DNA from 4 places in the Lactobacillus sp. OTU4228 genome. Region 1 is predicted to be linked to each of the others. Evidence: predicted binding sites of a transcription regulator. Region 1 holds the regulator's gene; each other region holds the start of a gene.
What was found. The regulator HrcA, encoded in region 1, represses chaperone genes, less so after heat shock. The targets are predictions, from matches to a motif close to TTAGCACTCNNNNNNNNNGAGTGCTAA.

Region 1 (7,845 bases):
TACCTCTACCGTGACAAGTCTTACATGGGTGTTCAATGACCACACCACGACCATTACATTTATCACAAGTAGTTTGTTGACGAACCATACCAAAGACTGAACGTTGGGTAACTGTCATATAACCTGTACCATGACATTTATCACAGGTAATTGGGTGCGTACCTTTTTCGCAACCATTACCACCACAAGTCTCACAAGTTTCATCACGAGTATAGCTAACTTGAGACTTTTTACCATTAATGGCATCCATAAAGTCAATCGTTAAAGTATAGTCTAGGTCCTCACCACGTTGAGGTGCTGTAGGATCGACTCTTTGTTGACGGCCTTGACCAAAGATATCGCCAAAAATGTCGCCAAAATCGCCAAAGCCTGAAGCATCAAAACCTGCACCACCAAAGCCTTGACCGGCTCCGCCACCGAAGCCACCTTGGCCATTTACACCGGCAGAACCAAATTGATCATATTGTGCACGCTTTTGCTTATCATGCAAAACTTCATAAGCTTCGTTAACTTGCTTATACTTTTCTTCAGCTCCGGGTTCATGGTTCAAATCTGGGTGGTATTTCTTTGCTAGTTTACGATATGCCTTATTAATTTCCTGGTCACTGGCGTCACGATCTACGCCAAGCACTTTATAATAATCTTCTTGTGCCATCTATTTGAACTCCTTATTATTCTCAAAAGAAAAGAACTACTCAATGGGTAGTTCTCTTCTCCTTTTGTTTAATTATAAACCCATTACTTGTTTGGATCTACTTTGTGGAATTCACCATCTTGGGCACCACCGTTATTACCGTTGTTTGGGTTGCCACCTTGTGGGCCTTGAGGACCTGCTTGTGGGCCAGCTTGACCTGCTGCACCTTGAGCTCCACCATTTTGTTGGTAAAGTTTAACAGCTAAGTCTTGAGCAGCCTTGGATAAAGCATCTTTCTTTTCTTTCATTTCGTCCAAGTTGTTGTCCTTTTGAGCCTTCTTCAAGTCATTAAGGGCATCTTCAACTGGCTTACGATCTGCATCAGAAAGCTTATCCTTAGTTTCCTTCAAAGTCTTTTCAGTAGTAAAGACTAATTGATCAACTTCGTTACGTAAGTCTGCTTCTTCCTTACGCTTCTTGTCTTCTTCGGCGTGTTCTTCGGCGTCTTTTTGCATACGCTTGATTTCTTCGTCTGACAAACCAGATGAACTCTTGATAGTAATCTTTTGTTCCTTACCAGTACCCATATCCTTAGCAGATACGTTTACGATACCGTTCTTGTCGATATCGAAGGTAACTTGAATTTGAGGAACACCACGTGGTGCAGGTGGAATATCAGTTAATTCGAAGCGGCCAAGAGTCTTGTCGTCTGCGGCCATTGGACGTTCACCTTGTAATACATGAACATCTACTGCTGGTTGGTTATCTGCAGCAGTTGAGAAGATTTGGCTCTTTGAAGTAGGAATAGTAGTGTTTCTGTCGATTAACTTAGTGAAGACACCACCCATGGTTTCAATACCAAGTGACAATGGAGTAACATCAAGCAATACGATGTCCTTAACGTCACCTGAAATAACACCACCTTGGATAGCTGCACCTAAGGCAACAGCTTCGTCAGGGTTAATTGAGTGGTCAGGTTCCTTGCCAGCCCATTCCTTAACTGCCTTTTGAACAGCTGGAATACGAGTTGAACCACCGTTTAAGATAACCTTGTCGATGTCGTTAACAGTAAGACCTGCATCCTTTAATGCATTGTCAAATGGGATCTTAGTCTTTTCAACTAAGTCGCTAGTCAATTCATCGAACTTAGCACGAGTTAAGTCAGCTTCAAGGTGAAGTGGACCAGATTCGCCGGCAGAAATGAATGGAAGTGAGATGTGAGTGCTTGATACACCTGATAAGTCTTTCTTAGCCTTTTCTGCGGCGTCCTTTAATCTTTGCATTGCCATCTTGTCCTTGGACAAGTCAACGCCATTTTCATCCTTAAAGTTCTTGATGAGCCAATCCATAATACGGTGGTCAAAGTCATCACCACCAAGGTGAGTATCACCGTTAGTTGACAATACTTGGAAGACACCGTCACCTAATTGAAGAACGGAAACATCGAAAGTACCACCACCAAGGTCGTAAACCAAAACTTTTTCATCTTGGTCTTTATTCAAACCAAAGGCTAAAGCTGAAGCAGTTGGTTCGTTGATGATTCTTTGAACGTTCAAGCCAGCGATTTTACCAGCATCCTTAGTAGCTTGACGTTGTGCGTCATTGAAGTAAGCAGGAACAGTAATAACTGCATCCTTAACTTCTTCACCTAAGTAGTCTTCTGAGAACTTCTTGATGTATTGCAAAATGAATGCTGAAATTTCTTGTGGAGTGTAGCTCTTGTCGCCAACCTTAACCTTGTAATCAGCTTCACCCATGTGACGCTTGATTGAAACAATGGTGTTAGGGTTAGTAATAGCTTGACGCTTAGCAACTTCACCTACTTGAATTTCACCGTCTTTGAAAGCAACTACAGACGGAGTAGTACGATTGCCTTCTGGGTTAGTAATGATCTTTGGTTCTTTACCTTCAAGAACTGCAACTGCTGAGTTAGTAGTTCCGAGGTCAATACCAATAACTTTTGACATGTATAAACTTCCTCTCTTATTGAGCAACTACAACCATAGCTGGTCTTAGTGTCCGATCTTTATATTGATATCCTTTTTGTAAAACCTGAACAACGTGATCTTTTTGATCATCATTCTCAGCTGCTACTGTTTGAACAGCTTGATGCAATGTCGGATCAAATTTAACGCCTTCAGCCTCAATCTCAACAATACCGTGATCTTTCATGGCCTTTGCAAGTGAATCAAGGGTCATTTGAACACCTTTCTTCAATTGCTTAGACACATCATCATCGGCCTTAACGCTTAAAGCTCTTTCCAAGTTGTCCATTGCAGGCAAAACGTCTTTAGCTAAGCTTTGAGATTCATACTTGATAAGTTGTGCTCTTTCTTTTGAATAACGAGCTTGCATATTTTGAATTTCGGCTTCGCTACGCAAGTACTTATCTTCAAGATCTTTATTCTTTTCTTTTAAGTCAGCGATTTCTTTAGCTAACTTTTGATCTTCTTTATCTTTTTTAGGCTCTTCGTCTTTAGCCTTTTCTTTTTTCACAGCCTTTTTTGGCTCAGAAGCCTTTTCTTTTTTATCTAAATCTTTTTCACTTGGAAACTCTTCTCTACTCACGGCTAACCTCCTCTATTGAAATTTACCGTAATAATCAAGCAACTTCTTGGCCAACTCATTTCTAAAGTATTCAAGAAGGCCGATCATTTGTGAATACGGCATATTTGTTGGCCCAAGTAAAGCAATTGTTCCTTTACCATGGGTGCCGACGCTATATTCAGCAGTCAGCAAACTATAATTCTTTAATAAGTCGTTAGGCATTTCTGAACCTAACTTTACTTTTACTGGATATTTCTCAGTCTTTGGATCAGCCTCACCATCTAGCAAGTTAGAAAATAGATTATCATGATCAATCATTTCATAAAGCGATCTGATATCATTGACATTATGCTCAGATGTGTTGTTCAACAAATTAATTTGTCCATCAACATACATCTGCTCGCTTGCAGCATCTTTTAAAACATCTTCGACCAAATCTAGAAGCTCACTAACATGATCGCTACCGATTTCGTTTTTAGCAAGCTCACTTAAGAATGAAATATTAACTTCATTTAAGCTCTTGCCTACTAATTGATCGTTGATCATGCGTACTGCTTTTTCAATTTCTTCCCCATGAATATTGTGTGGTAAAGCATAAACCTGATTTTGAACGTTACCATCACTCGTAACCAGAATGGCCATCACTTGTCTAGCTGACAAAGGCACAATTCTGAAACCGGTGATCTTAACATCCCCACTCTCAGGTCCTTCGGCAAAAGCAGTATAATCAGTTAAATCTGATAAGATACGAGCTGCTTCTTGCACAATCTCATTTACTTGATGGAAAGGCCGATCTAATTGACTTCCGATTGTATTATAAACGGACTCTGGCAACTGCAGTGGTTCAACCAAATTATCCAAATAGTATCGATAACCTTCGCTTGAAGGAATTCTACCACTAGAAGAGTGAGTCTTTTCAATCAAGTCCTGATCTTCAAGCACTGCCATTTCATTACGAATGGTTGCACTTGATACCTTAATTGGTAATTGTTTCATCACTGTCTTTGAACCTACAGGCTCATGTGTCTGCGTGAAGTCCGTGATTATTGTTTTTAAAATAAGTTCTTGACGCTCGGTCAACATAAATATCGCCCTCACTTTTAGCACTCACATCTCTCAGGTGCTAACAGATTCTATTATACTAAAATTTAGCAATAATTCAACCCGAGTGCTAATTTATTTTGAATTTTTTTAATTTTATTCTTTGCGTTGCTACATGCTCAATAAAGTATTGATCGTGCTCAACTAAAACCATAGCTGGTTGAACATTTTTCAGTAGCTTAATCAACTGATCTTGATTAAAGACATCCAAATAATTCGCAGGCTCATCCCACAAGTATAAATCAGCTGGTTCTACTAAAGATTTAGCCAAAGCTACTCGTTTTTGCTGACCCATGCTCATTTCTTCGATCTTTGTAGTAAAACTTTCTCGTGAAAAGCCCATTTTCTTCAAATTATTGAGCAGCTCTTCATATGAAATCTTTTGTTTTTCCGCAAACTCTTTTAATGTACCGGTATATTCAGTAAAGTCTTGAGGTAAATATGATATTTTCAAGCCATTGGTTAACGCAAACTGGCCTTGATATGACACATCATTTGCTTTACCTAATAACAATTTCAAAAAGGTCGATTTACCAGTACCGTTTTTGCCTTCTAGAGAAATGACGCCCTTATTTTCAACAATCATGTTTAGATCTTCAAAAAGCTGTTTATCTTGAACCCTCAAAGACAAGTGCTGGGTTTCAAGTAAAGTTTGATGATAGTTTGGCTGGAAGTTAATAGTTAAATCAGGTACATCTTCGATGTTGGTCATCAAACCTTTTTTAGCTTCAATATCTTTATTAATTCTATTAGATAAATTTGTCGACCTCTTCATAATTTTAGCGGCTTTATGACTATAGAATCCTTTGTTGATATAAGCGTGAATTTCATTATCGTGTGCTTTAGCATTCTTTTGATTTTCAGACTTATTAGAATACTTCTTTAACCGTAATTGACTTTCATTAAGTCGTCTAACTTCACCTTTTAGCTTCTCATTTTTATCGCGATTAAATTGATCCCTTTTCTCTTTTGTATCTTCATAGCTAGCATAATTTCCTTGATACAAATGAATTTCAGTATTTTCAATTGCCAAAATATGATCAGTAATTTGATTCAAAAAATCACGGTCGTGGCTAACAACAATGTAGCCTTTATCATGTTTTTTCAAATACTTTGCTACTTGCAAACGACTAGCCTCATCCAAATGATTGGTAGGTTCATCAATTAACGGAAATGCATCCCTATTAGTAAAAGACAGCGCAAGCAAAACCTTAGTTTGTTCACCACCACTCAAAGTATTGAATGGCTGCCAGAGTAAATCCGGATCAGCACCTAATAAATTCATTTCTCGCTCAAGCTCCCACTGTTCAAAAGAAGCTTTGTCTTGCAACTCATATAAAGTAATATTGTCAGGATTATTAATTTTAATTGGAAAGTAAGAAAAAGCTAGTTTACTTTCAATTTTACAGGTTCCCTGTAGTTTTCCTCTTAGTAAATTTAGAAATGTAGTCTTACCTCTACCATTTCTCCCTACTAAGCCTAATTTCCAACTACTATCCAAGTTCAAATTTAAGTCATTAAAAATATTGTCACTGGCATCTTCGTATCTAAAAGAAAGGTTTGAAATCTTAATATTGCTCATGAAATCACCTCACGCAAAAGAGAGTCTACACTTTTGCCAAGCATAGACTCTCCCTATTTTTGCGTACAAAAAAGAGGCATCCCGTCTACGTCAATCTTGCCAAAAGTGCATAATCTCACTATCTACCTAAAAGTACATTGTTCAACTATGCTTCATTTTGCAAGATTAAAGACGCAACGGCGATCCCTCTTTCTAAATTTGAATTTCAATTGATACAAAAAGAGTATCATGAATAATATTACATTTCAACTATTATTCCGCAAAATATTCCTTGATTTCTTTTTGATCCTTCTCAAGTTGCTTTTTCAACTCATCCAAACCAGCGAATTTTATTTCTCCACGTGTGTACTTATACCACTTTATTTTTATCGGTTCACCATAAATATCTTGATCAAAATCAAAAATATTAGATTCAATATAAATACGCTTTTCTTGACCAATGGTAACGTTATAACCAACGCTAGTCATTGATTCATACCATTTACCATTAACTTCAGTTTTAGTGGCATAAACGCCAATTTTAGGGATCACCTTGTGATCGGCCCAGATTAAATTAGCAGTTGGAAAGCCAAGCTTATGTCCATTACGTTTGCCATGTCCTATGATTCCACTCATCACATAATGATGACCCATCAGTTCATATGCAAGTTCCATATCGCCATCTTTAATGGCTTGGCGAATTTCAGTAGAACCAATCTTTTTACCAGCAAAAATCTGCTTAGGCATCACTACAATATCAAAGCGCCCCTTAGCATAATCTGGTAAACGATCCATATTGGCAATTTCCTTTGGACCATATGTATAGTCAAAGCCTGCTACAATAGTGTCCGCATTCAATTTAACGATTACATTATCGACAAAATCTTGTGCCCCGATTTGACTAAATTCTTTGGTAAATGGCATCACAGCCAGATAATCAACCCCTAATTCAGACATCTTGTCTGCCTTTTCTTCGAGCGTTTCAAGATATTTAAAATTCTTTTTGTCCTCATAAACTTCTTTAGGATGTCGGTCAAAAGTCATCACTACTAAAGGCAGATTCTTTTGATCAGCAATTTCTTTTGCTCGCTTGATTAATTTTTGATGTCCCAAATGAACCCCATCAAAAAAGCCGAGAGCAAGCACTACTTTTGAAGATAGAATATTTTCTTTAACTGGATAAGTTAAATGAACGATTTTCACAACTAATTCCTTCGTTTCAATTATTCATTTTGAAGCAACATTAGACTTGGGCAATAGAGTCTCCCCTTATTCTCATAAATTGCCTTAACTTTTTTATTGTACCTTAAAGCTACCTTTTTGGCATCTGTTTCTAACTTAATCCAAGCACCATTTTGTACTTTCTTCCATTGATCATCTGATAAATCAATAGTTTCATAATTGGTGAAAAAGGCATCAATTGGTTGAATCAACTCATCAGCTTTCTCCGGATTTGCCTCAATCTCACTTAATTTTACTGCTTGTGAGATATCAAAGCCAGAACTAGCAGTTCTTCTTAATTCGGTCATAACGGCTGGCTTACCTAGTTTTTCTCCTAAATCATTAACTAATGATCTAACGTAGGTTCCTTTACTGCATTCAATTTCGAAGCCAAAACTTTCTTGACCTTTTTCTTCGTCAAAAACAGGTTTATCTATTAAAAGATAGTCATAGATATCAACTGTTCGCTTAGGACGCTCAACAGCAATACCTTCACGGGCATATTCATATAAGTGCTTACCATTTACTTTAACCGCTGAATAAATCGGTGGAACCTGCTCAATTTCGCCCTTAAAAGAATCCATTCCAGCCTGAATCTCTTCAGTAGTAAAAGGATGATCAAGCTTTTCTTCCTTTAAAACCGTACCCGTTGCATCATATGAATCAGTAGCGTAACCCAACAAGCCTTGGCCTTCATACTTCTTAGGACGTGTGTGCATCAATTCGATTAATTTGGTAGCTTGACCAATTGCAATAGGCAAAACTCCCGTTACTTCAGGAT
Region 2 (7,845 bases), on a different contig from region 1:
TTCTGAGAAATTGAATCGATATTAAAAAGCCAGGTCCTTAGTGGATCTGGCTATTTTAATATACTCAAATTTATTCATTAAGCTAATGAATCCCATGCTGGTAAGTCAGTGATTGGGCCTTCAGCTAATTCCTTTTGCTTGTCAGTTAAGTACTTCTTGTGAACAACAACTTCGTATACGTAGTCGTTGAACCATTCGTTGTTCATTACGTAGAAGCCCTTTGAACCTGACTTGTCGCCCCATGAGTTTTCAACTTTCCATTGACGAACTTCGCCGTTGTCTTCATCAACACCAACTAAAGTCATAGCGTGTGAAACTTGGCCGACACCAGTTCTTAATCTGTCAGCCTTTGACATCTTGAAGTCAACGCCAAACAAGTCATCTAACTTGTAAAGGTTAGTGTCAAGGTAACCAGTCTTACGGTCCATTTGACGAAGAACATCGTTACCGAACCAAACAGCTTCGCCATCCTTTAATTGAGCGATAGCGGCTGAAGATAAGTATTCCATTGGTACGTTCAAAAGCTTGATTCTGATTGAGCCTTCGATATTGTCTTCTGCTGGAAGACCGTACAACTTGTTGTATTCGTGGTCAGGTGCGTTAGTTAAAACAACGTAGTCGTCAAAGTCAACGTCGCCTAAGTACTTGTGCAAGAATTCAAGTGGAGTTAAATTCTTGTCCAAGTGGTACTTCTTGTCGTCGTCACGGTATTCAAGATCAAAAGTCTTAGGTGGTTCACCAACGGCAATAGCAGTCATTTGGTAAACTTCGCTCAAGAACTTTTCACGAGTCTTTGCGATTTCGTCGTCCTTGCCGTATTGCTTAAGGTGACGAAGAACCAAAGCATCCTTCTTAAGCTTGTCACCAAGTGCAGTAGCGAAGCCAGTAGTGTCATTAGTGTTGAAAGTTTCAGGCATTGCGTATGAAGGAACGACACCATACTTTTCAACTAATGCGGCTGCCATTTGGAATTGACCACCATCTGAGCCGGCGAAGTCTAAGTCAGTCTTAACTTGACGAGAATCAAGGGGCATGTCAGCACTGTCCAAAATTCTGTTGTAGAACATGTTGGCACGTTCAATCTTGTCCCAGAAGAAGTTGTAGGCTTGTGAGAAGGTGAAGTTCTTAGCCTTGTACTTCTTGCCGAAAGCGTGACGCAAAACGTTTAAGGTTGCGAATTCCCAGCAACGACCTGAATGCTTTTGGTTAGTAACGTTGTCAGTGTCAAGTTCAGTAGAGAAGACACGAGTTAATTTACTTTGAACGCGATCATTGTATGATGCTTCAAGCACACCACTACGTTGTGCAGCACGAGCAATAACTTTGTTTTCTGGGTTCTTGTTAAAGTCTGCAGAAAACTTTTCCAGCTCTTGTACAGTTAATTCATGAGCCATAAAAAATCTCCTTTTTCATTTTTAATTTTTTCTTAAATTATCTCTATTTTAAGCCAAAACAAAAGCGGGTTCAACATGAACTCGCTTCAGAGAATTATTTATCCGTTACTTATTAGATTTCTTGCAATTATCTAATAATTAATCAATTTGGATAGAATTGCCATCATCGCTAGCGGTTTGCTTTGGCAAAGTGATGGTCAATACACCATTATCATACTTTGCATGAATGTCACTTGCAACTACATTTGGTAATCTGTAGCTTCTTGAGATACTGCCTTCGCTTCTCTCTTGGTGAATGATGTTTCTGTTCTTGTCGCTGGTGTCCTTAAAGGCTTGTCTGGTGCCGGCAACACTCAAAACACCATCTTTATAGTTAAGCTTAATGTCATCTTTGTTCATGCCTGGCATATCAATCTTAACTACATAATCTTTATCAGTTTCAGCAACATCTGATTGCATGATGTTTTCAATTTCACTGTCATCAAAGAAGTTTCTTGGAAAACCAAACCAGTCGTTCATTGCATCCATCATATCATTACGACGATTCATCATATCGTTTGCCATAAATAAAACTTCCTTTCATTTTTTGTCTAAGTTAATTTGTAAGGAGCGAATCATTTGTTTATCTGATCTCTTTTTCCTTACACTGATTATTGTAGTCGTTTTGAAACAAAGTTAAACTATTTAGCACTCAAAAACATATAGTGCTAATTTTTGATTAAAAAGTTGATCAAATTAAGGATTAACACTTGTGGAAAACTCTTACATAATTAAAAAGCAAAAGGAGAAATAACTATTATGGTATATTTTCAAAAGATGACGCCAGAAGGCTACAAACAAATTGAAGATGAAATTGCTCGCTTAAAGAAGGGTCGTCCACGCAGAATTAAAATTTTGCAGGCAGCACGTGCGCTCGGCGACCTTTCAGAAAATACGGAATATACTGAAGCTAAGCGTTACTTAGGCAAACAATTAAAGTATACGGAAATCGTTGAAACTAAGGACGATGGCAAGGTTGATTTGGGCAAAACCGTTGTCTTGAAGTTTGACGATGATGAAGATACTGAAGAATATAAGATTGTTGGCCGGATGGAGGCTGATTTAGCCGATGGCAAGATTTCCTTTGGTTCACCACTGGGCCAAGCAATTATGAAAAAAGAGGCAGGGACGACTTCAACAGTTGGTGCACCGGCCGGAGAATATAAGGTAACTATTGTGGAAGTAAAATAATCTGTATTCAATTAACTGTATTTTTTTGGTATAATATGGGATTTGTAGGATACAATCCAGAATAGGAGTGAAAATCTTGAATACGCCAGAATCGAGAGAGGGCAATGTCATTCGCTATGCAGTGTATTTAATCTGTTACCTGATGGTCTTTGCAGTAGTGAAGCTTGTTACTAGAAAGTCGCCGTTGCATGTCTGGGACCTGATTTTATTCGGTGTCGTGGCTGCGATGATTTTACTGTTTTATGTATATCGCTATAATCGTGAGAATCGCTTTTTTGCGCGTGATTTTAAATTGCCGTGGCTGGGGAATTTCTCGGCGGTAGTTTTATTAACGCTGGTGCTGACGGCTACTCGAATTTCGATTTCATATTTGCAGGCGTATGGCAAAATACCTCTGTATGATTTCCAGACGATTTATCTTAAGAGTCAGTCAACAGGGATGTTCTGGTTCTTGATCGTCGTTCAAGGAATCATCTTACCGATTCTGCAGGAATTCCTAGCAACGGGCTTTTTATTCAACTATGCTTTCCGTAGAGATAGCGTTCAAGTTGCCGTTGTGGGAATCATCGTTTCCGGTTTGATCTTCAGCGTATTGAATTATCAAAGTTCACTCATTAACTTCATTATTGAAGCAATTTACGGCATGCTCTTTGCTTGGAGCTATTTATATTCACAAACGATTTATATGCCAATCTATCTGGCAATCTTAAGCAGTGTTCTAACTGTGATCATGGTTTAAAAAGAAAACAAGATAAAACAAAAACAGGGATGAAAAATTCATCCCTGTTTTTTGGTTAGAGCGGATAGCGTGAATCGAACCCGCATCTACAGCTTGGGAAGCTGTCGTTCTACCATTTAACTATACCCGCAATATATCTTTATTTTATCATGCTTTCGGGCAATAGAACAATTATTTTTTGTGGGGCTGCTTCTGGACAGAAAGTGAAATACTATCTCTGTTGATTAAGCTGGTAAAGTTTTGAAAGAGCCAGCGGCGCAGTTCGCTTGGTTCAATGACCAGCGGCATCCGGTTATGAATGGGCCGCATATCTGAGTTCGGGTCGGTCGTCACCATGGCAAAATTATTATGGTCATAAATACCAGCAATCATCGTAATTGGTTGTTTGCTTTTAAAACTATAGCGTTCATGGTATTTCTTACCATTATCTGCTTGATAAGTGTTTTTGGCGTATTCGAAGAATTCGCTAGCTAGGATAATGCAGCGCTGCTTGGCAAAGGACTCATCCCACATTGATGGTTTTGGTTCATAAAAACGCTCGATTCTAGCATTAAATAGCGGCTTATTTGCATCGACGGGACTAGGATAGCCCCAGTTTTTATTTACTAATTGCAGCTGGTTGTTTTGATAAAGCAAAACTGGCGCTGTTTGGTTAGGAAAGACGTCTTTTTCTTCATCATTTATTTTTGATTCAACTAAAGGCAGATCTAGGTCTTCAGTTAGATATTGTTTGATTAATGCGAGTTTGGGTATACGAAATTGATTACACATTTTGATCACCTACGATTAGTTTAATCATAGCCTAATATTTGTTAAAATTAAGTAATTACTTAAATAAAAAATAAACATTAATAATAGAAAAGAGTAAGAAGCATGGCAAAAGAAATTTTATTAACCGGTGACCGTCCAACTGGTAAACTTCACATAGGTCACTACATTGGTTCTTTAAAGAACAGAGTAAAATTACAAAATTCAGGCAAGTATGATCCTTATATTATGATTGCCGATACGCAAGCTTTAACTGACAATGCTCGTAATCCAGAAAAGATCCGCAACAGCTTGATCCAAGTAGCTTTGGACTACTTAGCTGTTGGTCTTGATCCAAACAAGTCTACTATCTATGTACAATCACAAATTCCAGCTTTGTTTGAATTGACTGCTTACTACATGGATTTAGTAACAGTTGCTCGTCTTGAAAGAAACCCAACTGTGAAGACTGAAATTAAGCAAAAGGACTTCAAAGATTCCATTCCTGTCGGTTTCTTGAACTACCCAGTTTCTCAAGCTGCAGATATTACTGCATTTAAGGCAACTATTATTCCTGTAGGGGATGACCAAGAACCAATGCTTGAACAAACTCGTGAAATCGTTAGAACTTTCAACCGAGTTTACAACACCGATATTTTGGTTGAACCTAAGGGCTACTTCCCACCAAAGGGTCAAGGTCGTCTTCCAGGTCTTGACGGTAATGCTAAGATGTCTAAGTCACTTGGCAATGCTATTTACTTAGCTGATGATGCCAAGACCGTCCAAAAGAAAGTTATGTCAATGTACACTGATCCAAACCACATTCACGTGGAAGATCCAGGCAAGATCGAAGGTAACACTGTCTTTACTTACCTTGATGTCTTTGACCCAGACAAGGACAAGGTTGCGGAACTTAAGGAAGAATACCAAAAGGGTGGTTTGGGTGACGTTAAGATTAAGCGTTACTTGAACAAGGTCCTTGAAGCAGAACTTGCACCTATCCGTGAACGTCGTGAAAAGTTTGCTCAAGATGAAGATGCAGTTTACGAGATGCTTTTGGAAGGCTCAAAGAAGGCTAACAAGGTAGCTAACAAAACTTTGCAACAAGTTCGTGATGCTATCGGCTTGAACTACTTTAAGAATAGATAAATAAAAGCAAGGGGCAAAGTCATGCATGATCGAATTCCATGGAAACAATATTTTATGATGCAGGCGTTAGTAATTGCTCAGCGTTCTACTTGTAATAGAGCGCTAGTCGGCAGCGTTTTAGTCAAAGATCACCGCATTATCGGTACTGGCTATAACGGTTCGGTTTCAGGACAGCCGCATTGCGATGACGTTGGCCACCAAATGGTTGACGGCCACTGCGTAAGAACGATTCACTCAGAGATGAATGCCATCATTCAATGTGCAAAATTTGGTGTTTCTACTGAAAATACCGAAATTTACGTGACCCATTTTCCTTGTTACAACTGCTGCAAGGCTTTAGTGCAAGCAGGCATTAAAAAGATAAATTATTATTTTGACTATCGTGATAATCCACTAGCATTGAAGTTGCTTCATGATTGCGGGGTACCATATGAGCAAATTAAGATCGATCGAAAATATGTGGAAGGTTTGGCCCATAAACTTGAAGAAGACGAGAATTAGTTTAGTTGGCTTAGTAGGTTTGTTGTTAGTCTTTTTAACGACTACGGGATTTGTGCAGCCTAATATTGAAGACCATGCTCATATTCTGAATAAAGAAACTAAGACTTTAATTACTGAAAAGAATAATCGCTATTTTCAAACTAAGGAGCAGCCGCAGATCTCTGTGATTACGGTTAAGAGACTGAATAAACTCACTCCTGAGGCGTTGAACCGTACTAAGCGATCGGTATTTATCGTGGTTGGACAAAAAGGCAAGAAGCGCAACGTGCAAATCTTTTCTACTAAGGACCTGCATGGCGCCTTTACGGCTGACGCACGGACCAACATTATTAGAGCTGAAGTAGATAAGTTGCGCAGTCAAGATAATGCCACCTTTAATGAAGGATTACGCTTCGTGTTTAGAGCTTGTGCTACCAAGGTGGATCAGCAGTATCAATATGCACTAGACAAATATGATTTATCGAGCAGCGAGCAAGATAAAATTTCGCATCCACATCGCGTAGCGCTTCCGATTGCGTTAGCACTAGCATTCTTGATCGTTGGAATCGTTTATGTTTTAAGAAGATTCGGCCGCAATAACTACAATTCACGCAATTAGGTGGCTTGACTTATTTAAATTTAGTCCTTACACTTTCTTGTGGATATAATTAGCAATTAAACTGTTAGGTGAGACTCCTACGTGAACACACGCTATCGCCCAGAAACATCCAGAGATGCCAACGGGTTAAATAGGTGTCGTCGACTTAAGGCGAGATCCAGATAGCTAGCATGTGCTTACGTCACGTAGTGTTAAAACTGAACGACGAGTATGACAAAGCCTTATTAGGTCACCTACAGAAACAGTAGGTGGCTTTTTTGTTTTGCTTGTCAATTAAATGAGAGGAGCAAAGAATGGTAAAAGCAGCTGGCAAAAAGCAGTCAAATGTCGACATTCAAAGGATTCAGCAGATTGCACGCGAATCGCGTAGTGAGACGCTAGCGCGACTTCAGGCAAGTGCTGAAGGACTTTCCACGAATAAGGCTGAAGAAAATAGAAAAGAATATGGCGAAAATAGGATTAGGACTAACTCCAATGCTTCTAATTGGCGATTGCTGTGGGAATCAATCGCTACTCCGTTCACGCTTGCTTTAATTGGATTAACTATTTTAACTTCATTTACTAGTTATATATTGGTGCCACAAGATAATAGTGATATAGATACAGTCATTGTGATGATCATTATGTTGATCATTTCTGTGGTAGTAAATTTTGCCCAAAAGATTAGGATTGCCAAAGTAACTGAAAAATTGATGGACATGGTTTCGGTAACGACTAACATTCGTCGGGATGGTAAAAACGTGGAACTGCCCACCGACGAAGTAGTTGTGGGCGACGTGATTAATTTGTCTGCCGGCGACATGATTCCTGCAGACATGAAGCTCCTTACGAGTAAGGACCTGTTTTGTTCATACAGTTATTTGGATGGCGACTCGGAACCAGTAGAAAAAATGGCCAATGTGACCATTAAACCGAGTATGCAGGACTATTTGAACTACCCTAACATTTTATATGAGGGAACGACGATTGTTTCTGGCTCGGGTAGCGGCATTGTTTTTGCGGTCGGCAACAATACTGTCTTTGGCAAAAAGGTGCAGGAAATTTCACGCAAGAAGGTAAAGACGACCTTATTTGATCGTGAGATGAGACAGTTAGCCAAGATTTTGATCGTCACGGCTGCGATTTTAATTCCGCTTTTGTTCATTATTAATGGCCTGACTAAGGGTGACTGGGGTGAAAGTTTGATCTTCGCCTTGGCGGCCGCCGCAGGGATTACGCCAGAAGTTTTGCCAATTATCGTTAACAGCAACTTGACTAAAGGGGCACTGGAAATGTCCAAAAAAGGTGTCGTAGTCAAGCAGATGAATGCCATTCAAAATCTGGGCTCAATTGATACTTTTTGTATCGATAAAACGGGGACTTTAACGCAAAACAAGGTAGTGCTGGAGCGGCACTATGACTTGGAGATGCAAGAAACGCCGCGAATTTTGAAGTTCTCGTATTTGAATGCCTACTATCAAACTGGAATGAAGGATTTGATTGATAAG
Region 3 (7,845 bases), on a different contig from region 1:
TAAATTCTTAATCATTTAGCTTGTTTAAGAAAGTAATAGCGAATATGACCTAAAGCGTCTTGACCCATCAAGCACTTACCAGTTTCTTTAACTGTGTTCATTTCTTCATCATCAATCTTAATGCCGTATTCATTGGCAATTGCCCAAGCATCAGCAGGCTTTAATTCAGCATAATCTTCATCAAGAAAAGCCAATTCCAAATAGTATTGACCACGTTGATAATACAAACTTGAAGCCAAATCGCTCACTCTCAAATTATCAGCTAGTTCAATTACATTGCCTAACTCAGTAAATTGATATGCGTGACGCTTTTGGAACTTCCAATATTCATTATTACCAGCTGCACTGACATTAGCTTCATTTTCTTCTTGCGTTAGCGGATCAACTTCGGTATTTAAATCGTCTTTGGGATCAAGATCGAAAAAGCTTCTTCTTGAATCGGAGTCCGCCTGTGTTGAATCACTATCATCGCTCATTGAATCACCCATCATCTTACGCAAATTATTTGCGTCTTCGGGTTGAACTTTAGTAATCATTAAATCAAGGCCGCCATTATTTGGCATTACTTGGAAAGTTACAGGCACACCCTTGGTAAAGGTATGATCTGTATCAACTTCTGCAAGGATTGAGTAAAAGAATTGTTGAATCTTATCTTTATCACCCAAAAGATCAAGGACTTTAAGGCCGCGACGTGCTAATTCTTCCTTATCAATTCTGACCCTAATTGTATTTTTATTAATATGATCTACTTGCACAGGATCTCACCTCCATGAATCATTATAGTATATTGTAGCGTACTTTTTGTCTAAAATAAAAGTGTTAGCATTAACACTAACACTTTCGAAAATTTTATAAATCTGCAATCTTTTGTGCTTCAGCCAATTCTAAGCGACGCACCTTGCGTGGCAAGAATCGACGAATTTCATCTTCATTATAACCTACTTGAAGTCGACGATCATCCATGATGATTGGTCTTCTCAAAAGACTTGGATTCTTTTCTACTAAATCAAGTAACTGATCAATTGATAAATCATCTAAATTGATTTTCAATTGTTGAAAAGCTCTTGAGCGGGTAGAAATGATTTCTTCTGTACCATTTTCGGTCATACGCAAGATTCTCAACAATTCTTTCTTAGTTAATGGCTCAGAAAAGATGTTTCTTTCCTTAAAAGGAATATTGTGCTTTTCAAGCCAAGCTCTGGCTTTACGGCATGAGGTACAACTAGGAGATACATATAAATCTACCATAAAAATCACGCTCCTCAGAACAACTAATTGTATACGTTCTTTAATTTATAACCAGTATAACACACTAACTTCTTTTTTGTAAGTGCCTATTTTATCTTTTATATTAATTCCTAGTATATCCTAAAGAAAAAGCGTGAATTATTTGTGAAGAATTTATTTGTTTTATTTAAAAATTAACAAATAGACACAAAAAAGAGACCAAAACTGGTCTCATTTTTTGATTTAATATGAAAATTACTTGTTAATCTTCTTCATTAAGTCTTCGACTAATTTTTCATTTTCTTCAGCAGTTTCTGAAACGAAGCATGCTTCATTAGCCAATTCCTTAAGATCCTTAGTATCAAGCTTCTTCATTAAGCTTCTGATACGTAAGATTGAAGTTGCACTCATTGAGTATTCATCAAGTCCCATTGAAAGTAAGATTGGGAACATGGTATTATCACCGGCAGCTTCACCACACATACCACACCAAATACCGTTTTCGTGAGCAGCATCAATAGTGTGCTTGATCAAACGAAGTACTGATGGGTTATATGGTTGGTACAAGTATGATACGTTGTCGTTACCACGGTCAGCAGCCATAGTGTATTGGATCAAGTCGTTAGTACCGATTGAGAAGAAGTCAACTTCCTTAGCGAATTGATCAGCCAAAACAGCAGCTGCAGGAACTTCGATCATCATACCAACTTGTAAGTCATCGCCGACCTTAACGCCCTTTTCGATTAACTTTTGCTTTTCGTCATTCAAAATGGCCTTAGCTTGACGAAGTTCAGCCAATGTACCAATCATTGGGAACATAATACCAAGCTTACCGTATGCTGAAGCACGAAGCAAAGCTCTTAATTGGGTACGGAAGATCTTTTCGTTCTTAAGTGAAAGACGAATAGCACGTACACCTAAGAATGGGTTCATTTCTTCTGGCAAGTCCCAGTAATCTAGGTGCTTGTCACCACCGATATCCATAGTTCTAATGATGACTTGCTTGCCGTTCATGCCTTCGATAACTTTCTTGTAAGCTTCGAATTGATCATCTTCTGTTGGGAAGTCTGAAGAATCCATGTACAAGAATTCAGTTCTGTACAAACCAATGGCTTCAGCACCATTTTCATGTACACCTGGCATGTCATTAGGAGTACCGATATTAGCAGCAATGGTAAATTTCTTACCATCAGCAGTAAGTGAAGGTTCATCCTTCAACTTCTTCCATTCAGCCTTTTGCTTAAGGAAGTCTTCACCCTTCTTCTTGTAGTCTGCAATTTGGTCATCGCTTGGAGCAATGATTGCAGTACCATCAAGACCGTCATCAATTAACATATCGCCGTTCTTAACGTCTTTAGTAATTGAATCAGTACCAACTACGGCTGGTAATTCAAGTGAACGGGCCATAATTGCTGAGTGAGCAGTACGACCACCTACATCAGTAACAAAGCCCTTAACGTACTTCTTGTTAAGTTGAGCAGTGTCACTAGGAGTTAAGTCATGAGCTACAACAATAACTTCATGATCAATTGAAGCTGGGTTTGGTAATTCCTTGCCAAGAAGGTGAGCCATAATACGCTTTGAAACGTCACGTACATCAGCAGCACGTTCTTGCATGTAAGGATTATCAGTCATGCCTTCAAAAATTGAGATGAACTTTTGAGCAGTTTCATCAAGAGCAGCTTCTGCATTAATCTTGGAGTCCTTAATTTCATTCTCAATAGCACCAGTAAATTCTGGGTCATTTAAAATCATTAAGTGAGCTTCAAAAACTTGGGCTTCTTCTTCACCCAAGCTCTTCTTAGCTGTATCACGAATCTTTTCAACTTCAGTAGTTGATTCCTTAATAGCATCCTTGTAACGTAATACTTCTGAATCAACATCACTGATTGAAGATTTTGAGAATGAAAGATCAGGCTCTACAAGAAGATATGCTGGAGCAATGGCAATACCATCACTTGCAGCAATTCCCTTTAAAGTCTTGGTCATTATTCAGCTAAACCTTCTTTTTTCATAGTGTCAGCAATTGCGTCTAATGCGTCCTTTTCGTCGTCACCTTCAGCAGTAATAGTAACGTCTGCGTTTTGGCCAACACCAAGTGACATAACGCCCATGATTGACTTCAAGTTTACTGACTTGCCGTTGTATTCCAAGTTAACATCTGAACCGAACTTTGAAGCAGCTTGTACTAAAAGAGTAGCTGGACGTGCATGAATACCTGTTTCTGCAATAATATGAAAATCGCGTTTTTCCATTATGAATATCTCCTTTAAAATTGAAAAATTAAACTGGTAATAAATACCCATTCGAGTACTAGATTATCATGTTTTTACGGTTAAGACAACAACAATGTAACAGTTTACATCATTTACTTACCAGTATTCGTCGCGGTATAAACAATAGAACCGCCTCTTTTAGCCCTACCAGTAATATACTGTCGCTTGCCATAATTCCTTATAGTCTTTTGAAGCTCAAAGGCATCTTCAGGTTTGACCTCATACTCTTTGATTTTGCCTGAAACCAATTGGTCCAAAATTTTTTGATAATCCAAAAACATCACCACACTTTTTAAATTTTATAATTTTTTTACACTTTATTCTACTCTTTATACTAAATTTTCAAAAATATTAATATTTTGTCTATTCTTACAAAAAATAAGTTCATTAGTGCTTAGCACTTGACTAAGGCGAGTGCTAATAATATAATTTTGGTACAGTTTAAATGAAAGGCGGTAAGAATATTTGCTTTGCCAAAATTGTCATGAACGGCCTGCCTCTATTCATCTTTTTACCAAGGTGAACGGCCAAAGCCGAGAGATTAATTTATGTCAACACTGTTATCAAGAATTAAGAAATCAACAAGGAAATCTAGAAAATATGAATAACGATAATAACGAATTTTTTGGCGACTTTGATGATTTATTCAACGCATTAAACGGAAATAACAACAATGCCGCAAACAACAATAATATGGGAAACAACGACCCAAGAATGCAAATGGGTGGTGGCAACGGAAACGGTGGTCAAGGCGGCAGAAGCTTGCTTGATCAATATGGTACAGATTTAACCGCCCTTGCTAAGAAAGGCAAAATCGACCCAGTAATCGGCCGTGATAAAGAAATCGCCCGTGTCATTGAAATTTTAAACAGAAGAACTAAAAACAACCCAGTTTTAATTGGTGAAGCTGGTGTTGGTAAGACTGCTGTAGTTGAAGGACTTGCTCAAGAAATCGTTGACGGTTCTGTTCCAGCTAAACTGCAAAAAAAGCGTATCATTTCCTTAAATGTAGTATCACTTGTTCAAGGTACTGGTATCCGTGGTCAATTCGAACAAAGAATGGAACAATTGATCAAGGAATTACAACAAAATGACGATATCATCCTATTTATTGATGAAATTCACGAAATTGTTGGTGCCGGAAATGCTGAAGGCGGTATGGACGCCGGCAACATTATTAAGCCTGCCCTAGCTCGTGGCGAACTGCAATTAGTAGGTGCTACTACTATTAAGGAATACCGCGATATTGAAAAGGATTCAGCTTTAGCAAGAAGATTCCAACCTGTTGAAGTTAAGGAACCTTCAATTGATGAAACTACCCGTATTTTAAAGGGTATTCAAAAGCGTTACGAAGATTACCACCACGTTCACTACACAGACGATGCTATTGAATCTGCCGCTAAGCTTTCTGCTCGCTACATTCAAGATAGATTCTTGCCTGACAAGGCCATTGACTTACTTGATGAAGCTGGTTCAAGAATGAACTTAACTATTCCTTATATTGATAAGGATAAGATGCAAGAAAGAATCAATGCAGCTGAACAATTAAAGGAAGAAGCCTTGAAGAATGAAGACTACGAAAAGGCTGCTTACTACCGTGATCAAATTGATAAATACAAAAAGGTAAAGGATCAAAAAGTTGACCCTGACAAATCCCCAGTTATTACCAGCAAGATCATGAACAAGATTGTTGAAGAAAAGACTGGCATCCCTGTCGGCGATATTCAAAAGCAAGAAGAAAATCAATTGCAAAATTTGGCTAGTGATTTGAAAGCTCACGTTATCGGTCAAGACAAGGCTGTTGACAAAGTTGCTCGTGCTATTCGTCGTAACAGAATCGGTTTCAACAAGTCTGGTCGTCCAATTGGTTCCTTCTTATTCGTAGGACCTACTGGTGTTGGTAAGACTGAACTTGCTAAACAACTTGCTAAGCAAATGTTTGGTTCAGAAGATGCCATGATTCGTTTCGATATGTCTGAATACATGGAACAATATTCTGTATCTAAGTTGATTGGTTCAGCTCCTGGTTACGTTGGCTACGAAGAAGCTGGTCAATTGACTGAACAAGTTCGTCACAACCCATACAGCTTGATTTTGCTTGACGAAATTGAAAAAGCTCACCCAGACGTTTTGAACCTCTTCTTGCAAATCTTAGATGATGGTCGTTTGACTGATTCACAAGGTAGAACTGTTTCATTCAAAGATACAATCATCATCATGACTTCTAACGCAGGTCAAGGCATCAAGAATGCTAGCGTTGGTTTCGCTGCTGAAAATGAAGACGAAAGTAATGAATCAGCTAGAAACAACATGAGTCAATTCTTCAAGCCTGAATTCCTTAACCGTCTTGATGACGTCATTGAATTCAACGAATTGACTAAACCTGACTTACTTAAGATTGTTGACTTGATGCTTGCTAACACCAACAACATGGTTAAGGATCAAGGTTTGCACATTGATGTTACCGACGCAGCTAAAGAAAAATTAGTTGACGAAGGCTTCAACCCTGCTTTAGGTGCACGTCCACTTCGTCGTACCATTCAAGAAGAAATCGAAGATAAGGTTGCTGACTACAAGCTCGACCACACTGACAGCAAGAACTTAAAGGCTGATGTCAAAGATGACGAGATCGTAATTAGCGAAGAATAATTAACAAACAAATAAACAAAACTCATTCAAGTTATACGCAAAAAGATTCCGAGATTAATATCTTAGAACCTTTTTTGTTAATTACTAAAATTAATACAAGTTTTATAAGTAAAAATAAATATATGTATCTTGTTTTGCGGTATACTAAAATTAAGAGAAAAAGCTAAGAGAGACAGGTGAAATCCATGCATTTAATCGATGTAACCAATAACTATTCTGATTTGGTTCAAAGTCAGCTTAACACTACTGATGCCAACTACGTTAAGGTATATTCTTTAGGCAATACTTCAGTCATTTATACTGAAAGCAAAAATGCGATCGGTATTGCGCTTGAAAACCACGATCGCCGCGTTCGTGAAGATGAAGTTGAATTCATTATTAAACGTTTGCTCAAGAATTATGATTCTTCATACACTTTAACTGTTGATAAGAGCCGTCACGTAATTGAAATTCACGTTGACAAATAATTACAGAATTTAAAGATAACAAAAGGAGAACTACGTTTGTAGTTCTCCTTTTTTACGTCTATTATAACTTTTCAGTTAATTTAACATCTGGATATTTGTCGTGGAAGAAACGTTCTGCAAATTCATTTTCAAATAAGAATAATGGATTGCCATAGCGGTCCTTAACCAGCAAGTTACGGCTGTTAGACATTCTTGGATCAAGTTGATCTGGATCAATCCAACGAGCCACACGGTGACCGATACTGTTCATTTCAACTTCTGAATTATATTCGTTCTTCATTCTGAATTGGAATACTTCAAATTGCAATTGACCAACAGCACCTAAAATGTATTCATCAGTTTGGTAATTGCGGTAAAGCTGAATGGCACCTTCTTGAACCAACTGGTTCATCCCCTTATGGAATGACTTCTGCTTCATCACGTTCTTAGCAGTTACACGCATGAACAATTCAGGGGTAAATTCTGGAAGTGGTGGATAAACAATCTTACGCTTGCCAGCATAAATACTGTCACCAATTTGGAAATTACCAGTATCATACAAACCAACGATATCACCTGCAACCGCATCTGAAACTTGCACACGTTCACTAGACATGAACTCTGTTGCATTATTCAAACGGATTGGCTTATCAGTTCTAGCTAAGGTTACATCCAAGCCCTTCTTAAATTCACCACTACCAATACGAACAAAGGCAATACGGTCACGGTGGTGTGGGTTCATGTTAGCCTGAATCTTGAAGACAAAGCCTGAAAATTCAGGATCTTCTGGGCTCAATTCTTCATCCCCATTTACAGTATGGCTTTCTGGAGCTGGAGCCAAATCAACGAAGCTATTCAAGAATGTTTCTACACCAAAGTTGGTCAAAGCTGAACCAAAGAAGACAGGAGTTTGATCACCCATCGCAATCTTTTCACGGTCAAACTTGTTACCAGCTTCCTTAATCAAGTCGATTTCATCAAGGGTATCCTTAAATTGTGGATCTTGACTAAGTGGTTCACTATCAGGCAAAGTACCTTCATCGTTCAATGGTAAGAAACGATCTTGACCATCTTTACGGTAAAGTTCAACGCGTTTGCTAGCAATATCGTAAAGACCCTTCAAGGTTTGACCTGAACCAATTGGCCAGTTCATTGCCACACCTTCGATGCCAAGCAAATCTTCTAGTTCAGCAATCAAATCTAGTGGTGGACGACCATCACGGTCAAGCTTGTTCATAAAGGTAAAA
Region 4 (7,845 bases), on a different contig from region 1:
GCCTGGGGTATTTTTGGTAATACTCATTGGTACGATGGTTTACCTACTGCTTGGACTCAATTTGCAACTTTAGTTGTCTTCTTGTTCTTCTGCTGGGTTGCCAGTCGTGGTATTCCAGTTTTAAAGGGCTTAGCTACTGTTGCCGGTTCTTCAATGTTCATCATGTCAATCTTATTCATTATCATGATGTTCGCAGCTCCAGCTATCAACCCACATGCTGGTTTTTACAGCATCAACTTCAATTGGAAGAACTTAATGCCAACATTTAATGTTAAGTACTTTACTTCACTTTCAATTTTGGTATTTGCCGTTGGTGGTTGTGAAAAGATTTCTCCTTATGTAAATAAGGTTAAGGATCCATCAAAGAACTTCCCTAAGGCAATGATGGCTCTTGCAATCATGGTTATGGTTTCAGCTATCTTAGGTACTTTTGCCATGGCATTGATGTTTGATCCTAAGGTAGTTAACGCTAACCTTAACGAATACATTTCAAACGGTGCCTACATGGCATTCCAAAAGCTTGGTGAATATTACCATGTTGGTGGCTTATTCATGTACATTTATTCATGGTGTAACGTAATCGGCCAATTCTCAACTTTGGTAATTAGTATCGATGCTCCACTTAGAATGCTTCTAGGTAGTAAAGAAGCTAAGGAATTTATTCCAAAGAGTTTGCTCAAGCTTAACAAACACGGTGCCTACATCAACGGTATCTGGATGGTAGTTATCTTGTCAGGTGGTTTGATCGCAATTCAAGCCCTTGTACCTAACGCACAAGCTGTTATGGCTCAATTGGTTAAGTTAAACTCAACTACTATGCCACTTCGTTACCTTTGGGTATTCACAGCTTACATTGCTTTAAGAAAGCACCAAGAAAAGTTTGAAACTACTTATCAAATGACTAAACATCAAGGTTTAGCTTACACTGCTGGTATTTGGTGTTTCGTAGTTACTGCTGCATGTTGTATCTTTGGTATTTACTCACCAGATCCATTCACATTGCTCTTAAACATCTTGACTCCAATCATTTTAATTGCATTAGGTTTAATCCTTCCAACAATTAAGAAACATCAAGATGCTCAAGCCAACTAATACTAAAGCATAAAAAAATAGCGATGATTTTAATCATCGCTATTTTTTATATCTTAAATTTTACTTAGTCAAAGTTTGACTACTTTCAAGCAGCTCTGCACGTTGTGCCAAGTTAGTGTAAAGTCTGTTGTTGGCTACTGCGATACCTTCAATTTCACGACCAGTGTGGAATTGGTAAGTATCCTTAACTTCACCGTTCTTGGCAATCTTAGCAATTACATCGTTAAATGCAATGTAGAAGTTGTTGTTCTTAGGATCATAAGTGAAGCCTTGAGTGTAAGTGTTTGAAACAATGCCACCCTTAGTTGCACCTACAATAGTTGGATACCAGTTGTCACCCTTACGGTTGAATTCCCAGTATTCAGTTTGATCGTCATCCTTGTTGTAAGTTGTAGTGTACATCTTGTTATCACTTACGATTACGCCGTTTTGGAAGTAACGACCTTCTGATTCACTACCGTTCCAGCATTTAATAGTCCAGATCTTGTTTATGCACATGTCGCTCTTACGGATTTGAACTAATTCAGTTGAGAAGTTACTCTTGTATGAAACTTTATTATTGTTGTTCAATACATAGACGTACTTGTCGGTAGAACCCATAGCTTGACCGTGGCCAATTGGAATATAAGGACTTACCTTAATGTTCTTAACATATGAGTTAAACTTGCTTTGTGACATATCAAGTAAGTATTGACCGTTAAAGGCGTTAGTCAAGTTGTTCAAGTTGTAACCCACAATGTGGCCGTCAGTAATAGTAGTACTGCTGAGCAAGCTAGTGTAAAGCCAGCCGTTTGACATCGTGATACCTTCTGGAATGTGACCTACACGGTTAATGTAGTCGTCATCTTTAATGTCTCTAGCAACACTCAATAAAACTGGTTGGAAGAATCGAGTCTTAAAGGTTAAATTACCATCATCACTAGTATAAGTATGCTTAGACTTATCAGGAGCAAAGTCAGTCTTAGTTACATAGTTAGCTGAACTACCATAGTAAGTCTTCCAAGACTTCAAGTTACCGTCAAATGACTTAGCTTGAACCTTGCTTGCGTCGGCAATACCTTCCTTGGTGCTCTTTCTAACAGTTACCTTAACTGTTGCCTTAGCAGAACCATAACTGTACTTAACATTGTAAGTACCTGGATCAGTACAGTCGATCATATCTTCAGATACATCTACATCTTGGTTATCAATCACAGTACCCATATTGTTGGTTACATAACTGATTGCATCAGTAGGATCAAAGAGGTAGTTGCTATTTCTAACCAAACTTACAGTCTTAGGAACAGCAATTGTGTTTCTAGTGAAATAGTTTTGGTTTACGTAACCAACCTTACGGCCGTCTACGTAAATACGCCAATAAGTACCATTATCTCTAGTCTTAATACTTTGATCTGATTGAATATGAGCGTATTGGTAGTCACTTGCATCAGCGATCTTGCCAGAAGGCTTACCATTGCTGATCTTCTTGTAAACATTGTAGCGTCTACCACTACCCACTTTAACCATCAAATCATAAGAAGTACTGGTTTGAACTGGTGCTTTTTTACTATCACTAGAGCTATTAGTATCTGTTGTCTTACTTGCTGAGTTAGCGTCAGCAGCAGAAACAGGTTTAGCATAGCCCATTAACAAACCTACACTAAGTGCTACAGCAGATGTAGCGGTTAAAATTTTATTTGTATACTTCAAGCCTATCCTCCGATATTACATAATTTTGGTTTTACATAGTAATTATAATATATAAGATTCACTCGCAAAAATACAATTTCAATACAAGTAAGTCTCATTATTTGACACTTTTATTACGAAGTGATTTAATTAGCACTGTACTTGAATGAGTGCTAATTAAATATAACGAAAAATTTAGGAGGCAAATTTATGCTAGTACCTACAGTTATTGAACAAACTGCTCGTGGCGAACGTGCTTACGATATTTACTCACGTTTGCTTAAAGACAGAATTATCATGCTGAGTGGTGAAATTAATGACCAAATGGCCAACTCAATCATTGCTCAATTGCTCTTCTTAGATGCTCAAGACAACACTAAGGATATTTCACTTTACATCAACTCTCCTGGTGGTGTTATTACCTCTGGTCTTGCTATCATGGACACCATGAACTTTATCAAGTCGGATGTTTCTACTATTGCAATTGGTATGGCTGCTTCAATGGCTTCCATCCTTTTGACTAGTGGTACTAAGGGCAAGCGTTTCGCACTTCCTAACTCAACCGTCCTTATTCACCAACCATTAGGTGGTGCACAAGGTCAACAAACTGATATTCAAATTGCAGCTAACGAAATTTTAAAGAGTCGTAAGAAGATTAACGAAATCTTACACGAAACTACCGGTCAACCTTTGGACAAGATTCAAAAGGATACTGAACGTGACAACTACTTAACTGCAGAAGAAGCTAAGGAATACGGTTTAATTGACGAAATTATGGTCAACAAGAAGAAGTAATCATTAACTGATTACGCAAAAAAAGATCACTTCGATTGAAGTGATCTTTTTTTATGCTCTTAAACTTTCCGCAATTTCATGTAATTTTTTAAAGCGGTGATTTACTCCTGATTTAGAGATAGGACCATCGGGAATCTGATCCGCTACTTCTTTTAAAGTTAATTCAGGATGGGCCAGTCTAAAACGAGCTAGCACTTGCAATTTTTCTGACAAATCATCTAAGCCCTTTTCTGCCTGAATTGTTTGAATATCTTCAACTTGTTTAGCCGAGGCAGAAGCTGTCTTTTTCATATTTGCGGTATCGCAATTAACCAAACGGTTAACTGAGTTACGCATATCACGCATAATCCGCAAATCTTCAAAATTAAGCATGGCATTTAATGCACCTACAATATGCAAAAAGTCGCCAATTTTTTCAGCTTCTTTGAGATAAACGATATAACCTCTTCTTCTCTTAGTCATTTTAGCATTCAAATAGAAATATTCATTCATAATCTTAGCTAGATCTTCATTATGATCTTCATAAGTTGAATAAATCTCTAAGTGATAACGACTAGTTTCAGGGTTATTGACGCTACCACCGGCTAAAAAGGCACCACGCAAGTATGACATTGCCCCTTCACGAGACTTACGAATTCGTTCAGGAATTCTGGTTACTAATCCCTTTTCAGGATCCCAAATTTGCAAATTTTCCAGAATTTCTTGCACTTTTTGATTAAGACGAACTAAGTATTGATTATTTTTCTTTAGTTTCATCTTGCGCGAAACAATCAGCAATGGCTCAATACCGTAGGCTACTTTGATTAATTTAAAAATGCGTCGCGCAATCGCAGGATTTTCTGTTGTAATATCTAAACTAAATTGATGATCATGAAGATTTAAAACTCCATTCATCCGCAAAAAAGCGGCTAACTCTGCTTTTGCATGCTCTGGATGCACCTCAAGCGAAGTTAGCTCCTTTTTGACCTCACTAGCATAACTAGCCATTAATTTTCCTTCATTCTCTTTCGTGACATTGCTTCAAATGCCAGATTAATAATTTCCTTAGCTACCTTTTCACCATCATGGAAGACTAAACCATGTCTTTGATCAATAAAGTCATCGGTAATTACACGACATTCTTGTGCTCTTAAACCTTCAAAGTCATTTCTTACAGGTTCAAGATAAGCATCATAATCTTCAGGGTGGAATTTGCTCATATCAATTTTAGCGCCATTAACCAAAGCAGTATTGATATAGTGACCACCTAAGTGATTATTGATTACTTCTACGTGTTCTGCATCACTAAAGTGATCAGTTTCACCGCGCTGAGTCATAATGTTACAAATATAGATAACTTCTGCTTCAGTCTCACGAACAGCTTCACCCAAGTTAGAAATCATCAAGTTAGGCAAAATTGAAGTAAACAAACTACCTGGTCCTAGAACAACGGCATCGGCTTGCATAATTGAAGCAAGAACCGGTAATACTGCCTTAGGTTCTGCATCTGAGTCAGTATCGGTAACCCATACTCTTTTAATTCGCTTATCTTTAGAAGTGATTTCGGTTTCACCGGACTGAGTAGTGCCATCGATAAATTCCGCATTCAAGGTTAATGGTTCATTTGAAGCAGGGAAAACATGGCCATCTACTCGCATCATTTTAGATAAAGATTGAACTGCATCAAAAATATTGCCGTGCATTTCATTCAAGGCAGCGATAATCAAATTACCAATCGCATGACCTGAGAAGAATGCATCAGAGGAATCAAAACGGTATTGGAAAATATCTTTTTCTTCTTGTGGTAAATCACTTAATGAAACCAATACGTTTCTAATATCACCAGGCGGAACAACGTTAATAAAGTTTCTAATGGAGCCAGATGAGCCACCATCATCTGAAACAGTAACAATTGCAGTAATTTCCGCATTTTGATCTTTTAAGGCATTTAATATAACTGGCAGGCCTGTTCCCCCACCAATTACGACTATCCGTGGGCGTCTGCCTTTAATAACGCGCACGATTCTTGTTTCTCCGTATGACATTGTCATGCCTACTTTCTAATATAGCGACTCACTTCACGGTGGGTAATATCGACTGGATACTTTTTAGCTAAATCGCGAGCAAGTTGTTGAGCAATTGACACACTACGGTGTTGACCGCCTGTACAACCAATTGCAATTGTAAGTTTCTCTTTTCCTTCTTTGATATAGCCAGGAATCGCCGTCTCAAGCAGGTCTAACAACTTATGATAAAAGACTTGCGTTTCTTTTTTATTCATTACGTAGTCAAAGACACGTTTGTCTAGTCCTGTAAATGGACGCAATTCTGGAATATAAAATGGGTTAGGCAAAAAACGTACATCCATTACAATATCTGCATCGATTGGCATCCCATACTTAAAACCAAATGACATAACTTCAATTGAAAATGGTTGTCGCTTACGATCACTAAAAGTATTAATTAACTTTTGCTTTAATTTCTTAGTAGACAAGTTAGAAGTATTAATAATGTAGTTAGAACGATTTTTAATTGGGATTAAAATGTGACGTTCTTCTTGAATACCATCAAGCAATCGTCCCTTACCATTATTAGCTAATGGAGGCAAACGTCTTGTTTCTTTATATCTAGCTACTAAAACATCATCTGAAGCATCCAAAAAGAGAATAGTTGCTTGGACATTGCCGTTATCCTCTAATGAATTAACTTCATCTAATAAATCTGTGTAAAAACTTTTTACTCGTAAATCAATTACTACTGCTACCTTATGGAAATCATTGGAATTATTGATTAAATCCCAAAAGCTTCCTAGCAATGTGGGAGGAAGATTATCGACTACAAAATAGCCCATATCTTCAAGGTCATGAGCAACAACAGTCTTACCTGCACCACTCATCCCCGTGACAATTAATAATTGTTTTTTCTCATCAGCCATCGTTAGTTCCTCCTTGCATAAATTATATCATACACCCGGGCGTTTCATTTTGACAGCAAAAAAAGAAGCCTTACGGCTTCTTTTAATATTAACGATGCATAAATGCTAAAACGATTTCGTTGATTCCGAATACCAAAAGCCAGAAGGCAACAAGCCATACCAAGCTTAATGCTGCTAAAACTGGGTTAAAGATCAAGCAAATTGCGATGATCAAACTGATGATATTCAAAATTAGGTTAAAGATGAAGTAGCCACCTGAGAAATCACGTAAGTGCCATGAAAAGGCAATACCCACAATTGAGTCTACAAAGAACCAAATTGCGAACAAGTATGCAATGGTTAAGCCACCTACATCGTATGAGCATAAGAACAAAATACCAACGATAATGTCCAAAATACCTGAAATAAGTGCTACCCAGCTACGTGAGAAAAAGCTTCTAAAACGTGAATAGCCGGCAAGCCATACTAAGCCTTGTACGATTGAAATGATTGCAAAAATTAAAACGAATGCATGTAAACCTTTAGCAGGGTGTCTCAAAAGAATAAATGAAACAACTACCATTAAGATACCTGCAATAAAGGCACCCCAGTCAAAACTGCGGTTATCTCTAGAACTTGAAAAAATATCCATTTTTATCCTCCTTGCTACATATTTTACACTTATTTGAGGATAAAAGATAACTTCTAATTTATTTTTGCGCTTCTTCGGTTAACTTCGTATCACGCTCGAGTACTGGCTTAAGGTATTGACCAGTATAGCTTTCCTTAACTTGAGCGACCTCTTCCGGTGTACCTGTGGCAACAACTTGACCACCACCATCACCGCCTTCAGGACCTAAGTCGATTAACCAGTCGGCATTCTTAATTACATCAAGATTATGTTCAATGATTAAAACGGTGTTTCCTTCATCAACCAAGCGTTGCAATACTTTAAGCAAGCGTTTGATATCATCTGTATGCAAACCAGTAGTTGGTTCATCAAGAATGTAGAAATTTTTACCGGTAGATAATTTTTGCAGTTCTGCGGCCAACTTCATTCTTTGAGCTTCGCCACCAGAAAGTGTCGTAGCAGACTGACCTAATTTAACATAGCCCAAACCTACATCGACAATCGTTTGCAACTTGCGTTGAATCTTAGGGATATTTTCAAAGAACTTGCATGCTTCATTGATCGTCATATCTAGCACTTGAGCAATATTCTTACCACGGTAGGTTACTTCAAGTGTTTCTGAATTATATCTGCTGCCATGGCACACTTCACAAGGTACATAAACATCTGGCAAAAAGTTCATTTCAATTTTAATGATACCATCACCGTGACAGGCTTCACAACGTCCGCCTTTAACATTGAATGAAAAACGTGCCTTGGTATAACC

Region 2: BN1206_RS00725 (Hsp20/alpha crystallin family protein) is a predicted target of HrcA. The motif match lies at 2,079-2,105, and genes of this name have one in related genera.
Region 3: BN1206_RS02865 (ATP-dependent Clp protease ATP-binding subunit) is a predicted target of HrcA. The motif match lies at 3,898-3,924, and genes of this name have one in related genera.
Region 4: clpP (ATP-dependent Clp endopeptidase proteolytic subunit ClpP) is a predicted target of HrcA. The motif match lies at 2,911-2,937, and genes of this name have one in related genera.

Annotation. Positions count from the first base shown of each region.
Region 1 is NZ_CDLD01000033.1:4,488-12,332, forward strand. It holds gene dnaJ (molecular chaperone DnaJ) at 1-655, opposite strand, end outside; gene dnaK (molecular chaperone DnaK) at 739-2,601, opposite strand; gene grpE (nucleotide exchange factor GrpE) at 2,618-3,202, opposite strand; gene hrcA (heat-inducible transcriptional repressor HrcA) at 3,215-4,264, opposite strand; gene abc-f (ribosomal protection-like ABC-F family protein) at 4,353-5,864, opposite strand; gene ribF (riboflavin biosynthesis protein RibF) at 6,117-7,046, opposite strand; gene truB (tRNA pseudouridine(55) synthase TruB) at 7,067-7,845, opposite strand, start outside.
Region 2 is NZ_CDLD01000004.1:313-8,157, forward strand. It holds gene BN1206_RS00720 (C1 family peptidase) at 78-1,394, opposite strand; gene BN1206_RS00725 (Hsp20/alpha crystallin family protein) at 1,533-1,958, opposite strand; gene greA (transcription elongation factor GreA) at 2,193-2,624, shown strand; gene BN1206_RS00735 (CPBP family intramembrane glutamic endopeptidase) at 2,701-3,363, shown strand; tRNA gene BN1206_RS00740 (tRNA-Gly) at 3,423-3,493, opposite strand; gene BN1206_RS00745 (SOS response-associated peptidase family protein) at 3,535-4,134, opposite strand; gene trpS (tryptophan--tRNA ligase) at 4,237-5,259, shown strand; gene BN1206_RS00755 (ComE operon protein 2) at 5,281-5,760, shown strand; gene BN1206_RS00760 (TPM domain-containing protein) at 5,717-6,358, shown strand; M-box (ykoK) riboswitch at 6,412-6,575, shown strand; gene mgtA (magnesium-translocating P-type ATPase) at 6,652-7,845, shown strand, end outside.
Region 3 is NZ_CDLD01000012.1:110,352-118,196, reverse strand. It holds gene BN1206_RS02890 (adaptor protein MecA) at 12-755, opposite strand; gene spxA (transcriptional regulator SpxA) at 850-1,248, opposite strand; gene ptsP (phosphoenolpyruvate--protein phosphotransferase) at 1,483-3,216, opposite strand; gene BN1206_RS02875 (phosphocarrier protein HPr) at 3,216-3,482, opposite strand; gene BN1206_RS02870 (hypothetical protein) at 3,596-3,784, opposite strand; gene BN1206_RS02865 (ATP-dependent Clp protease ATP-binding subunit) at 3,969-6,152, shown strand; gene BN1206_RS02860 (DUF1827 family protein) at 6,338-6,619, shown strand; gene BN1206_RS02855 (peptide chain release factor 3) at 6,681-7,845, opposite strand, start outside.
Region 4 is NZ_CDLD01000012.1:171,267-179,111, reverse strand. It holds gene BN1206_RS03140 (APC family permease) at 1-1,092, shown strand, start outside; gene BN1206_RS03135 (SH3-like domain-containing protein) at 1,153-2,781, opposite strand; gene clpP (ATP-dependent Clp endopeptidase proteolytic subunit ClpP) at 2,971-3,555, shown strand; gene whiA (DNA-binding protein WhiA) at 3,607-4,542, opposite strand; gene yvcK (gluconeogenesis factor YvcK family protein) at 4,542-5,579, opposite strand; gene rapZ (RNase adapter RapZ) at 5,588-6,469, opposite strand; gene BN1206_RS03110 (HdeD family acid-resistance protein) at 6,558-7,100, opposite strand; gene uvrA (excinuclease ABC subunit UvrA) at 7,159-7,845, opposite strand, start outside.